DNA from 3 places in the Mesorhizobium sp. M5C.F.Ca.IN.020.29.1.1 genome. Region 1 is predicted to be linked to each of the others. Evidence: riboswitches for the same ligand, from Rfam matches in the RefSeq annotation. Region 1 holds a riboswitch; each other region holds the start of a gene.
The links. Region 1 has a riboswitch for thiamine pyrophosphate ahead of EOA85_RS28600 (HMP/thiamine-binding protein). Riboswitches for the same ligand answer to the same signal wherever they lie in the genome.
Positions count from the first base shown of each region.

Region 2: linked by a shared signal. The riboswitch ahead of EOA85_RS14580 (YkoF family thiamine/hydroxymethylpyrimidine-binding protein) and the one ahead of EOA85_RS28600 (HMP/thiamine-binding protein) in region 1 are both predicted to bind thiamine pyrophosphate.
Region 3: linked by a shared signal. The riboswitch ahead of thiB (thiamine ABC transporter substrate binding subunit) and the one ahead of EOA85_RS28600 (HMP/thiamine-binding protein) in region 1 are both predicted to bind thiamine pyrophosphate.

Region 1 covers NZ_RZSW01000517.1:237-4,510, reverse strand. The annotation lists gene EOA85_RS28605 (sulfite exporter TauE/SafE family protein) at 114-890, opposite strand; TPP riboswitch at 1,142-1,254, shown strand; partial or broken gene EOA85_RS28600 (HMP/thiamine-binding protein) at 1,245-1,394, shown strand; gene EOA85_RS28595 (ABC transporter permease) at 1,474-2,274, shown strand; gene EOA85_RS28590 (ABC transporter ATP-binding protein) at 2,271-3,029, shown strand; gene EOA85_RS28585 (ABC transporter substrate-binding protein) at 3,026-4,039, shown strand.
Region 2 covers NZ_RZSW01000153.1:3,208-7,561, forward strand. The annotation lists gene EOA85_RS14570 (aspartate aminotransferase family protein) at 1-671, shown strand, start outside; gene EOA85_RS14575 (alcohol dehydrogenase family protein) at 680-1,789, shown strand; gene EOA85_RS14580 (YkoF family thiamine/hydroxymethylpyrimidine-binding protein) at 1,799-2,407, opposite strand; TPP riboswitch at 2,398-2,510, opposite strand; gene EOA85_RS14585 (DUF2934 domain-containing protein) at 2,838-3,206, shown strand; gene EOA85_RS14590 (hypothetical protein) at 3,559-4,152, opposite strand; gene EOA85_RS14595 (aspartate aminotransferase family protein) at 4,336-4,354, opposite strand, start outside.
Region 3 covers NZ_RZSW01000213.1:1,039-5,392, forward strand. The annotation lists partial or broken gene thiP (thiamine/thiamine pyrophosphate ABC transporter permease) at 1-499, opposite strand, end outside; gene thiB (thiamine ABC transporter substrate binding subunit) at 625-1,638, opposite strand; TPP riboswitch at 1,682-1,796, opposite strand; gene EOA85_RS18030 (thiamine diphosphokinase) at 1,899-2,543, shown strand; gene EOA85_RS18035 (ABC-F family ATP-binding cassette domain-containing protein) at 2,545-4,354, shown strand, end outside.

The DNA of each region.
Region 1 (4,274 bases):
CCAAGGAAGCCAAACATCAAAGGGGTCTCTTCGTTCCATTTGGGAACTGAGTTTTCGTTTCCGGCACGGCCGCCGGGGAAGCGACGCCGACAACTTTTTCGATGTGCCTCAGTTTACACCCATTCGAAGAGTTGCGCGGTTTGCCAGCCCGCCAGCAGTATAATGAGAATGCCAACGAGCCTGAGAAGCGTCTTTTCTGCGATTGACTTCACCACCCAACCGGCCATCGGCGCTGCGACTACGCCGCCAAGGATCAAGCCGGCGACAGAGAGTAGATTTTCCGTTAGCTCTCCTGCCTCCGCCCAATGGCCCGTTAGTAATGCAAACAAGAAGGTCAGAGACACCGAGAGCGTGATGAGGAACTCGCTCGCATTTACTGTTCCAATAACGTAGCGGGGCGTCCCGCCAAAACCGAGAAGGCCCGTCGTTACGATTGGTCCCCATCCGCCACCCCCTGCGGCATCGAGAAATCCACCACCAAGCCCAAGGGGAGGCACCACGCCCGCAGGGACCGGTTTGCTTGGGATCCGCCGGAAGGAACGGAACAGGAGCCAAGCTCCGACGAGCGCAAGGTATGTCGTCACATATGGCTTCATGATCGCCCCCTCAAACGAGGTGAGCACAAAAGCGCCGAGAACGCCGCCGAGCACGCCAAATGGCATCAGCCGCCAGAAAAGTTTCCAGTCGATATTGCGGTGATAGAGGTGAGCCGAACCCGAGGCCGCAGTGGTAAACAACTCAGCCGCGTGAACTGAAGCCGAAGCGTGTGCAGGAGACACGCCAAACCCCAGCAGCGTTGTCGAGGAAACCACGCCGTAGGCCATGCCGAGAGCCCCGTCGACAGCTTGAGCTACAAACCCTACGAGCGCAAAAAGGATAAATTCTTGCATTTGGCTCTCCAACAAAGCGCGGTCGTAATGGGCGAAATAGAAACCCGCTGCCTACAACGAATGCAATTCATGCTTCCACAATTCACCAAACGCCTGGCATCGACAATGGCGACGAACGGGAAACTGTCCACTCGATCGTCGCCTTTCCGCACCCGCTGCGATCGCATAGCACTGCGGCCCACCTCCTCCGACCCGAAGTTTCACGGGGCCGGACCCTGACTTGCAGCTCCACCCCATATCTGTTTAATTGCCGCCATCCACAGGGGTGCTCCGTATCGTCGGGGCTGAGAGATGGGCTGCAAGCCCGTAAACCCTAGAGCTGATCTGGATAATACCAGCGGAGCGAGGCGGGCGATGTTTTCTGACGTACAGATTTCTCTTTATCCGAGGACCGGCGATTTCGTCGGTGTCGACATCTCCGCGCTCGATGCGCTCGACCCTTGTCGCGATCGGTTGCGCATGGGCACAGGCGATATTTCGACGCTCCCGGTTGGCACGCCCGAGGGCCATGTCACGACCGACCTCACGGTCTCGGCCAACAGCCCGGCCCCGCGCTGATCTTTTCGCGCCAGACAGGTCTCGCATGTCCCAATCTTTCTCCGCCGCGCCGCGAATCGCAGCCTTGTTCGCCAAGATCGGACCGGCCTTGCTATCTGTCGGCACGCTGGTTTTGGCTTGGGAGCTCTATGCGCGCATCTCGGGCATCTCGCCCACCACGCTGCCCGCGCCGTCACGCATTCTCGCCCAGGCCATCCAGCAGCGCCAGGCGCTGTTCGACAACACTGTGCCGACCACCAGTGCCACATTGGTGGGCTTCGCCTGCTCGCTGGCCGTTGCCTTCCTTCTTTCGGTGCTGATCGATTTCTTCAAACCGCTGCGCCGCGCCCTGTTCCCGGTCTTCATCATTAGCCAGACGCTGCCGCTGGTGGCGATCGCCCCGCTGGTCATTCTCTGGTTCGGCTTCGGGCTGACGCCGAAGATCATGCTGGTCGCCCTCGTGACTTTCTTTCCCATGCTGGTCGCGCTGGTGCAGGGTTACGAATCGACGGATCGGGACATCTCGGCGCTTCTGAGTTCGATGGGCGCTTCCCGCATGCGCATTTTCCTGCTGGCCCGCCTGCCCTCCTCGCTGCCCTATTTCTTCGCCGGGCTGCGTATCTCGATCACCTACGCCGTGGTGGGCGCCATCTTCGCGGAATATGCCGGCGCGGCCAAAGGGCTCGGCATCTACATGCTCAACGCCAAGAACAATTTCCGGCCCGATCTCGTGCTCGCAGCCGTGCTGATCAGCGCCTTGCTCACGCTGGCCCTGTTTGCCGCCACGGTGCTGATCCAGCGCGCCGCCATGCCATGGGAGCGGCTCGATGCCGCACGAAAATCATGAGCAGGCGGCTGGAGCTGCGCCAAGTCAGCAAGCGTTTTGGCGACATTGACGTGCTTGCCGGCATCACCCTGCATGTCGAGCCGGGCGAATTCGTTTCAATCCTCGGCCCCTCCGGAGCCGGCAAATCCACGATCTTCAAATTGCTGACGGGCGGTCTCGAAGGCTACGGCGGCGGTGTCGACTTCGACGGGCGGCCATTGGCCGACGCGCGCCGACCGTTTGCCTTCATGCCGCAGCACGATGCCCTGATGCCTTGGCGCACGGTTATCGACAACACCGCGCTCGGTTTGGAAGTGCAAGGCATGTCCCGCAAGGCGGCGCGCGACAAGGTGGCGCCGCTCTTCGGCGAATTCGGCCTTGCGGGCTTCGAGCAAAGGTATCCGGCGCAGCTCTCGGGCGGAATGCGCCAGCGCGCCGCGCTGTTGCGTACCGTCGTGCAGGACCGCGCCATGCTGTTGCTCGACGAACCGTTCGGCGCACTCGACGCCCTCACGCGCACCGGCATGCAGCGCTGGCTTGCGATGATGTGGGACCGACACCGCTGGACCGTCCTGCTGATCACCCACGACGTGCGCGAGGCAGTCTTCCTGTCCGACCGCATCTATGTGCTGAGCAGCCGCCCCGCCCGCGTGCTGCGCGAAATCGCCATACCTCTTCCGCGCCCGCGCACGGATCTTGTCTCGCCGGAAGCCAGCGCCATCGAAGCCGACATCCTCGATACCCTGCTCGATCCACAGCCCGCCCAAAGGACATGACCATGCTTTCCAGACGCCTCTTCATCGCTGCCGCATTGATCTCCGGGCTCGGTCCCGTCACGTCCGTCCGCGCCCAGCAGACTGTCACCGTCGCACTAGACTGGACGCCGAACACAAACCATGTCGGGCTCTATGTCGCCCAGGCGAAAGGCTTCTACGCCGAGGCCGGGCTCGACGTGCAGATCCTGCCCTACAGCGACACTGCGGCCGGTACGCTGATCGCCAACCGCGTGGCTGATTTCGGTATATTGGGATCCATAGGATTGTTCACCCAACGCACCGCCGGCGCCGACCTCGTCGCCACCTACGCCATCATGCAGACAGAAACCGGCAGGCTGGTGTTCAATGCCGACCGCGCCGATATACAGTCCCCAAGGGACCTGGACGGCCTAACCTATGGCGGTTTCGGCAGCGCCTGGGAGAATGCGCTGATCGGCACCATCATCCGCCATGATGGCGGCGAGGGCAAATTCGAAACGGTGACGCTGGGCACCTCCGCCTATGAGGCCTTGGCCGATGGCGCAGTCGATTTTACGCTCGAAGTCTATACTTGGGAGGGGATCAAAGCGGAACTTGACGGCAAGGCCCAACGCGCCTTCCGCTACGCCGATTACGGCGCGCCCGACCAACACACCAATTTCATTGGCTCGAGCCGGGCCTACCTCGAAAAGAACAAGGACACGGCAACTGGGTTCATCGCCGCGACCAGGCGCGGCTATGCCTTCGCCGTCGAACATCCGCAAGAAGCGGCTGATATCCTGATCGCAGCAAACAGCGACGTGCTGACCGACCGTCCGCTGATCGAAGCATCCCTGAAGGCGCTGGTCGACGGCCACTATCTGCAAAGCCCCACCGGCGCGATCGGCACAATCGATCCAGTAAAGATGGAGGCGATCGGCGACTACCTGTTCAAGGCCGGCGCCCTGCGCGACAGCGATGGGAACCTGATCGGCGCACGCCCCGATTTCGCGGCCTATTACAGCAACGCCTATATAGCCGGCGAAAAATGAGCCCGCCGCTGCGCATATCTCAATGCCGTGATCTTTGGCCTCGGCAGTCACGAGGCCGGTTGGCGCATACCCGAAAAGCGACCCGCTTGCCTCGACTAGCCTCGACTATTGGGTCGACCAGCAAAGCTTCATCGACGACGTGATGCCTTTGCTGGAGCGTCCGGAAGTCTTTTCGACGCTGGGGGTGAGCGCACCCTTCGCGAGCGATACGGCCTGCCAAGTCTTTAGGTCTAGA
Region 2 (4,354 bases), on a different contig from region 1:
CACCGCCCGCCCTCTATTGGGAAAAGATCCAGGCGGTTCTGAAGAAGTACGATGTGCTGCTGGTCGCCGACGAAGTGGTCACCGGCTTCGGCCGGCTGGGCACCATGTTCGGCTCCGACCATTACGGCCTCCAGCCAGACCTGATCACCATCGCCAAGGGCCTGACCTCGGCCTATGCGCCGCTGTCGGGTGTCATCGTCTCGGACAAGGTCTGGCAGGTGCTGGTGCAGGGTTCCGACAAGCTCGGCTCGCTCGGTCATGGCTGGACCTATTCGGCGCATCCGATCTGCGTCGCCGCGGGCGTCGCCAACCTGGAACTGATCGACGAGATGGACCTGGTGACCAACGCCGGCGAGACCGGCGCCTATTTCCGCGCCGAACTGGCGAAAGCCGTCGGCGGCCACAAAAATGTCGGCGAGGTGCGCGGCGACGGCATGCTGGCGGCAATCGAATTCGTCGCGGACAGAAATGATCGCGTGTTCTTCGATGCATCGCAAAAGATCGGGCCGCAGGTCGCAACCGCCCTCGCCGCAAGCGGTGTCATCGGCCGCGCCATGCCGCAGGGCGACATTCTCGGCTTTGCGCCGCCGCTCTGCCTCACCCGCGAAGAGGCCGACATCATCGTCTCGAAGACGGCCGATGCGGTGAAAAGCGTGTTTGCAAACATCTGAAGATCGACATGAACGCCATGACCAAAACCCTCCCCGCCACCATGGCCGCCGTGCAGCTGACCGGTCACGGCGGGCCGGAAAAGCTCGTCTACCGCACCGACGTGAAAGTGCCCTCGCCCGCCCCAGGTGAAGTGCTGGTCAAGGTCACCGCTTGCGGCATGAACAACACCGATGTCTGGGTGCGTCAGGGCGCCTATGGCACGGAGCAAGATGCTGCCGCGGTATCGACTTGGCGCCGCCAAGGCAACACGCTGACTTTCCCGCGCATCCAGGGCACAGACACGGTCGGCCACATCGTCGCCGTTGGCGATGGCGTCTCGCCGGACCGTATCGGCGAGCGGGTGATGGTCGATTTCTCGATCTACAACCGCGACGACGATTCCCTCGCCGACATCGACTACATGGGCCACGGCCGTGACGGCGGCTATGCCGAATACCAGGCTGTGCCAGCCGAGAACGCCCATGTCGTCGATACCGAAATGACCGATGTCGAACTTGCCACCTTCTGCTGCGCCTATCTCACAGGCGAACAGATGCTGGAACGTGCCGCACTAAGAGCTGGCGAGCGTGTGCTGGTCACTGGCGCTTCTGGCGGCGTCGGCTCCGGCATCGTGCAGCTGGCGCGGGCGCGCGGCGCCATCCCCTATGCCGTCGTCGGCAAGGGCAAGGAACAGGCGGTGCTCGACATCGGGGCCGAAGCGGTGATCACTCGTGGCATCGCCGACCTGCCCGCCGCCGTGAACGCAGCGACCGAGGGCCGGCCGATCGACGTGGTTGCTGACCTGGTCGGCGGCGCCATGTTCAACGACCTCTTGCGCATCCTCAGACCCGAAGGTCGCTACACGACGGCCGGCGCGATTGCCGGCCCGGTCGTGCAGCTCGATCTGCGCACCATGTATCTTAAGCAGTTGCAGCTGCACGGGTCCAGTCAGGGCACGCGACACGATTTCCGCCGCATCGTCGGCTACATCGAGGACAAGAAAATCCGGCCGCTGGTCGGCGGCGTCTACAGGCTGTCCGATTTCCACCGCGCCCAGGCGGATTTCATTGCCAAGGATTTCGTCGGCAAGCTGGTGGTCGTTCCGGATGCCGTTTCGGATCTCGCTGCAGCCCGTTGACAGGCAAGGCTAACGAGGGCTCGGGCTGTTCGCCGACACGGTAAGGTCGAGCGCCACATGGCCTTGCGGCGCGCCGAAGCGAAGGAAAGCTTCCGACAGCGTCGCGAACACCGGTCCAGCGTCGCCCCTCAGCTTCGTGCAGAAATTCTTCGACCTGTCGAAGACCCCCGAGGCCTTGAGGAAGTCGATGCAGCCGTAGATCTCGTCCATGTGGTGGCCCTCGCCGAGCGGATAGAGCGAGAACTGCGCGGCGACCTCTTGTCCGAGTTTTTTCGCACCGTCGACATGCGCCCGCGCCGCGCCGATGCGCTCGGCCAGGGACAGCTCGTGGCTGCTGCCGGAAATCGGTGTGCAGATCGGATCGTCAGGCTCGCCAGGGCAGCCACGCGACACCGTTGCCGACAACACGCAATGCACACCACTTGCCGCCGCCGAGGCGAACAGATCGCGTATGGCCGGAAAAAGCTGTTCCGGCGGGCCGACGATCAGCGTCGAGATGTCGTCGGTCTCAATGCGGAAATTCGGCCGATAGAAATCCATCGCCGAAAGTGCCCTAAGGATGACGCCGACGAAGTCATCGCACATCGGATACAGGGAAATCTGTGCACCTGAAAACATAGTCGCCTCGCTCCGCTGGCATTACCCAGATCAGCTTGAGGGACCGAAGGCTTGACGCCCACCATCTCAGCCCCGGCAATACGGAGCGCCCCTGTCGATATGGGCGACGTAGCACCCGCGGAAAGGATGTTCAAGCAATGGCCAGCCCTAATTTAGTCTGGCATCGTGCTGCAGGAGCCGAACTTTCTCCTGAAGCGCGTTTCCGTAGGGAAAACAATGCTGCACCCTTCAGCGCGATGGACGACTTGCTCTCGAGCACCGCACTAGGATTTGCTCCGGGCCACCTAGCGCATCGCAGCATCGCAACGCCGCAGGCATGGTCTTCCGGAAGCCAGCCTTCCGGGTCCCCTCTTTGTCTGAAATCGGCGTGCAGGGTGGGATCGTTCCGACGCTCCTTCGCGTTGGGTGAAACCCACAAGGAGGAACGACCATGTCAGACGACAAACACGAACGCATTCGACGCCGCGCATATGAGATCTGGGAACGAGAAGGCCAGACGCACGGTCTGCACGAGCGCCATTGGAATCAGGCGACCGTCGAAATCGAGAACGAAGACCGCTCGCTTGGTGCTCGCCCACCGGCGATATCTGGTGCCGATGTGCCAGCTCCCACGCAGACCCAAAGCCGAGTGAAGAAAGGCAACCGCGCCGCTGGTCAATCGGATGTTGAGGCAGCGGAAGCGCTGGCGATGAGAACAGGCATCACCGGCGACCAAGCTCAAGACCTCATCGACCGCCTTGGTGACGATCCGCTGGCACTCGAAGAGGCGGCGCGGAGCCTTAGAGCATCCGAAAGGTAAACGCCGGCTGTCCAGGCAGCCCATCGCTGTACTCGACACACCGCCGCAGATTTTTCCCACAAGCGGACCGCCGCACCGGCCAAACAAATGAAAGCCCGCGCCTCTCGCGGAGAGAGCGGGCCGATCGGGTCGCGGTCCTGTTTCATGACCTTGGACTGAGATCGCGGTTTCGCCTTCGACGCTCGATGATGCGTCCGTTCGACGAGCAGCGTCGGCTGCCATCAGCGCCGGGTGTTCCAGCCTCACGACGAGCGGGCCCTGTCCTGATGAGTTCCGTCAGCGTCGCCGAGCGCCACGTTCCCCACACGAAGTCGAGGTCTGCCCGCATCGCGTGTGGGTAGAAAGCAGTGCATCAGCCCGGTTCGATTATCGTTCCCTCCACAAAACCAGTGAGGAAGGTTTTGACCTGTCGATCAGCATGGCTAGCCATCCACGTCATCGCCGCTGGTCCAACCCACAGCGACCGGTCGGGCGCACTTGGGTTTGCTGACCTGGATGGTCCGGCCGGTGCGTCCGGCCGGCGCGGATTGCGCCACTGAACGACCGAGTTCCGGTAGGTTCTCTTGATTGCACGGCACAGGAACTTGTACCTGCGTTCGACGTTGGCCGCGGCGTTAGCTTCCGCAGGTCCCGTCGACATCGCGAAACTGCCCTCCACTATGACTGTTTCGGTCATCTTGCATCGCAGGAATTGAATCGTGGAATTCTCATCACAGCAATACCAATCGTTATGTGCCTGAATGAACTCCGCTGAAAGCCGTGGCAGGTCCTCGGGAGACCAGATTATGCAGTAGCTGCCGATAGCAGAAATGTCTCGAGTGGTTGGGGGCGTGACCGTCTTCCACCGCGGGCCATCGACGAACAGGATAGCCGGATCGCGCAAAAGTTCGGTTACCAGAGCAGCCTCGTCATCAGGGTGCATAATGAAACGAAGTTGGCTTCTCATTGTTCGGCCCAATCGAGGAAGATGTCCGATCGCGAAGACTTTTACGACCACATCCGTTTGGAACACGGAAAGAGGTAGCACTAGTCTCTAAAGTTCATCCTTAAACCCGACCTTCGACCTTCCGAACGCGCTGTCAGGAGCAGCCGGAGCAGGCATAGTAGTCCGCTGAGGCAGTTTTTTGTTTCAGGTTTCAGACCCGACC
Region 3 (4,354 bases), on a different contig from region 1:
CCGGCACTGTCGCCAGCGCCTCGAGGAACAGCCGCGTCGCCAGCGGCAGATTGAAGAAGACATGGGCTACGAGGATGCCGGACAGGCCGTATATGCCCGGCCAGCCCTGACCGCCAATCGCGGTGAGCACGCCGGCGAAATAGCCGGCACGGCCATAGAGAGCCAGAATGCCGAGTGCGGCGACGATGGCCGGCAGCGCAAGCGGCACGGCGAAGAGCTGCAGGATCAAGCCACGACCAAAGAAGCGCGGATGCCGCGACAGCGCCCGCGCAACGAACAGCGCCGGCACGACGGAAAGCAGTGTCGACAGCAAAGCCTGCCACAGCGTGAAACGGGCGACACGGAAGAGGTAGGAATCGAAAGTCGACGCGGCGCCGGTCGGGTTGCGTGTAGCTTCAAGGATGAGCCCGGCGAACGCTCCGCCGATCAGCAGCGCAACAGCGGCAAGCGCGATGGTGCCTGCGGTGACGCGGGGATCGGCAGGATATCCGGTATGCATGCCGCCCTGCCTGGTTCAACGATCGTCGAAGCAGAAAATATGGCTGAGGCCGAGTTCCCGCCCACGCCCCTCTGTCCTGCCGGACAGAGGGGGGCACCGTAAAGTGATCATCTTTCAATCACAAGCTACTTGCTCATCACCGACAGCCATTCGTCGACCCAGGCCTTGCGGTTGGCGGCGACCTCTTCGGGGCTGAACAGCAAAGTCTTGGTCGGCTTGACGAGCTTGTCGAAGGCCGGATTGAGCGGCTTGTCAGTTTTGCCGGCAGGAAACATCCAGTTGGTCTCGGGGATGACATCCTGGAATTTCGGCCCGGTCATGAAAGTCAAGAACTGTTTCGCCAACGGGTTCTTCGCACCCGTGGTGGTTATGCCGGCAACCTCGATCTGCAGATACTCGCCCTCCTCGAAGGACGCCGCCTGATAGCGTTCGGTGTTTTCGGCGACCATGTGATAGGCCGGCGACGTGGTGTAGGACAGCACCATCGGCGCCTCACCCTTGGTGAACAGGCCATAGGCCTCGCTCCAGCCCGGCGTCACGGTGAGCACCTTTGCCTTAAGCTTGGCCCAGGCTTCCGGCGCCTTGTCGCCATAGACCGACCTCACCCACAACAGCAGGCCGAGACCGGGCGTCGAGGTGCGCGGATCCTGGATGACGATCTTCTCATCGGCATTGCCGTCGACCAATTCCTCCAGGCTCTTCGGCGGGGTCTTTAGCTTTTCGGTGTCGTAGACGACGGCGAAATAGCCATAGTCGAACGGCACGAAAATATTGTCGCTCCAGCCACCCGGCACATTGACGTCGATGACGACGCCATGCGGCGAAAACAGGCCGGTGGCCTTGGCTTCCGCCGTCAGATTGGTGTCGAGGCCGAGCACGATGTCGGCCTTGGTTGCGGCGCCTTCCAGCTTGACGCGGTTGAGCAGGGCGACGCCGTCGGCGACCGCGACGAATTCGAGAATACAGCCGCATTCGGCCTCGAAGGCCTTCTTCACCGCGGGGCCTGGACCCCAGTCGGCGGTGAAGCTCTCATAGGTATAGACGGTGAGTTTTTCCTGCGCGGATGCCGGCCCGATGCCGGCGAGAAGGGCCGCCGCAAGCAGCATTGCCGAAACAAGAGTGGATAAAAACGTGCGCATCGGCGCCTCCTTCGTTCACGTTGAAAGGAATTGAGGCGTCGGGCTGTCCGAAACGTCTAATCCCTCCGCCGGTACAAACCGGATCAGGTTCAGCGGGTTGGCATGGTTGCCTCTCAGCTGGTCCGCGAAGATCGCGTCCAGCACCCCGTTAGAGCGTTTCGACACATAGGCCCGGCCCAGGTGTGGCGCAAGCGGAAGTTTGCCGGGCATCCGGAACGCGGCCTTCCGTTTCGCAAGCAGGGCTGGTAAGGGCCACGCATATGAGCAAATTCACCATCCTGCTTGGCGGCGATCTTATCCGCACGCCGCTGCTCGACCGCCAGGTCGCTGGCACGCGTGTCATCGCCGCCGACGCCGGCATGAGCCATGCCCGGACGCTGAGCCTGACGCCGGAACTCTGGGTCGGCGACTTCGATTCGGTGCCGGCGGATCTGCCGGACGAGCTGGCCGCCGTGCCCCGGCAGGTGTTTCCGGCAGAAAAGGACAAGACCGACGGCGAACTGGCTATCGCCGCCGCGCTCGAACGCGGCGCGACCAGCCTCGTGCTTGCCGGCGCGTTCGGTGGCAAGCGGACCGACCACGCCTTCTTGCACCTGGCGCTCAGCCTCCGACTGGCCGAGGCAGGGACGGACGTGCTTTTGACCAGCGGCGCACAGGAAGGCACCCCCTTGCTTCGCGGAAAGGCCGGCTTCGACTACGCCGATGGCACGCTGTTTTCGATTCTCGGCTTTTCCGACCTTTCCGGCCTGAGCGTGACCGGCGCCAAATGGCCGCTGAACCATATCGAGGTGGCGTTCGGCTCGTCGCTGACCATTTCCAATGAGGTCAAGGGCCGGCTCGAAATCGCGCTGGGCAGCGGCCGCGCGCTGTTGCTCGCCCACCCATTCCCCCTTACCGAAAGCTGACATGGCGCCGCCACTTCTCAATCTCGACGGGATAAAACTGACCTTCGGTGGCACGCCGCTGCTCGACGGAGCGGAACTGACGGCGTCGGCGGGCGACAAGATCGCTTTGGTCGGCCGCAACGGCTCGGGCAAGTCGACGTTGCTCAAGATCGCTGCGGGATTGATCGAGCCGCAGGACGGCGAGGTGTTCCGCCAGCCTTCGGCGACAGTGCGCTACCTGCCGCAAATGCCCGACATGGACGGTTTCGCCAGCGTCCGCGCCTACGTCGAGGCGGGGCTCGGACCCGCCGACGATCCCTACCGCGCCACCTATCTGATGGAGCACCTCGGCCTGTCCGGCGAGGAACCGCCGAACGATCTCTCCGGCGGCGAGGCGCGCCGTGCTGCCCTCGCCCGCGGCATGGCGCCGGAGCCCGACATTCTCCTCCTTGATGAGCCGACCAACCATCTCGACCTGTCGGTCATCGAGTGGCTGGAGGAGGAGCTTGCCCGCACCTCTTCGGCGCTGATCGTCATCTCGCACGACCGCCGTTTCCTCGAGCGCGTGTCACGCGCCACTGTCTGGCTCGATCGCGGCCAGACCCGCAGGCTCGACAAGGGCTTTGGCCATTTCGAGGAATGGCGCGACAACGTGCTGGAAGAAGAAGAGCGCGAGCAGCACAAGCTTGGCCGCCAGATCGTACGCGAGGAGCACTGGTTGCGCTACGGCGTGACGGCAAGGCGCAAGCGCAACATGCGCCGGCTCGGCGAACTGCAGACCATGCGCCAGCGTTTTCGTGGCCATCGCGGCGCCGAGGGTGCGGCGACCATGGTGGCCAGCGACGCCGCCGAATCCGGCAAGCTGGTGATCGAGGCCAAGAACATCGAGAAGAGCTTTGGCGATCTTACCGTCGTCAAGGGCTTCTCGACCCGCATCCAGCGCGGCGATCGTGTCGGCCTGGTCGGCCCGAACGGCGCCGGCAAGACGACGCTGCTGAAGATGCTGACCGGCGAATTGAAGCCGGACTCAGGCTCGGTGCGGCTCGGCACCAATCTGGAGGTCGCCACGCTCGACCAGAAGCGCGAGGCGGTCGACCCGGCCGAAACGCTGGCGCAATACCTCACCGACGGGCGCGGCGAGAACCTTGTCATCAATGGCGAGCAGCGCCACGTCGTCTCCTATATGAAGGATTTCCTGTTCAAGCCGGAACAGGCGCGCACGCCGGTGCGCGAGCTTTCGGGCGGCGAGCGGGCGCGGCTGCTGCTCGCCCGTGTGCTGGCGCGGCCGGCAAACCTGCTGGTGCTCGACGAGCCGACCAACGATCTCGACATGGAGACACTGGAACTGCTTCAGGAACTGGTCGCCGGTTTTGCCGGTACCGTCATCCTGGTCAGCCACGACCGCGATTTCCTGGATCGCACGGTGACCAGCCTGATCGCGCCGGACGGCGGCGGCCGCTGGATCGAATATGCCGGCGGCTATTCCGACATGCTGGCGCAGCGCGGCGGCACCAGGCTGGACAACCGCAAGGCACTGCCGCCAAAGGCGGAGACCAGCGAAGTGGCGGCGGCAGGCAGGACCGAAGCAGCTGCGCCGAAGGGTCCAGCAAAGAAACTGTCGTTCAAGCAGAAATTCGCGCTGGAATCACTGCCGAAGAAGATCGAGGCGGTGAACGCCTCGATCTCACGGCTGGAGAACAACATCGCCGACCCGGCCTATTACGAGCGCGACCCGGCCTCATTCCAGAAGACCATCGCCGCGCTCGGTAAGGAGCGCGCCACGCTGGCAGCGCTCGAGGAGGAATGGCTGGAGCTGGAGATGCTGCGCGAGG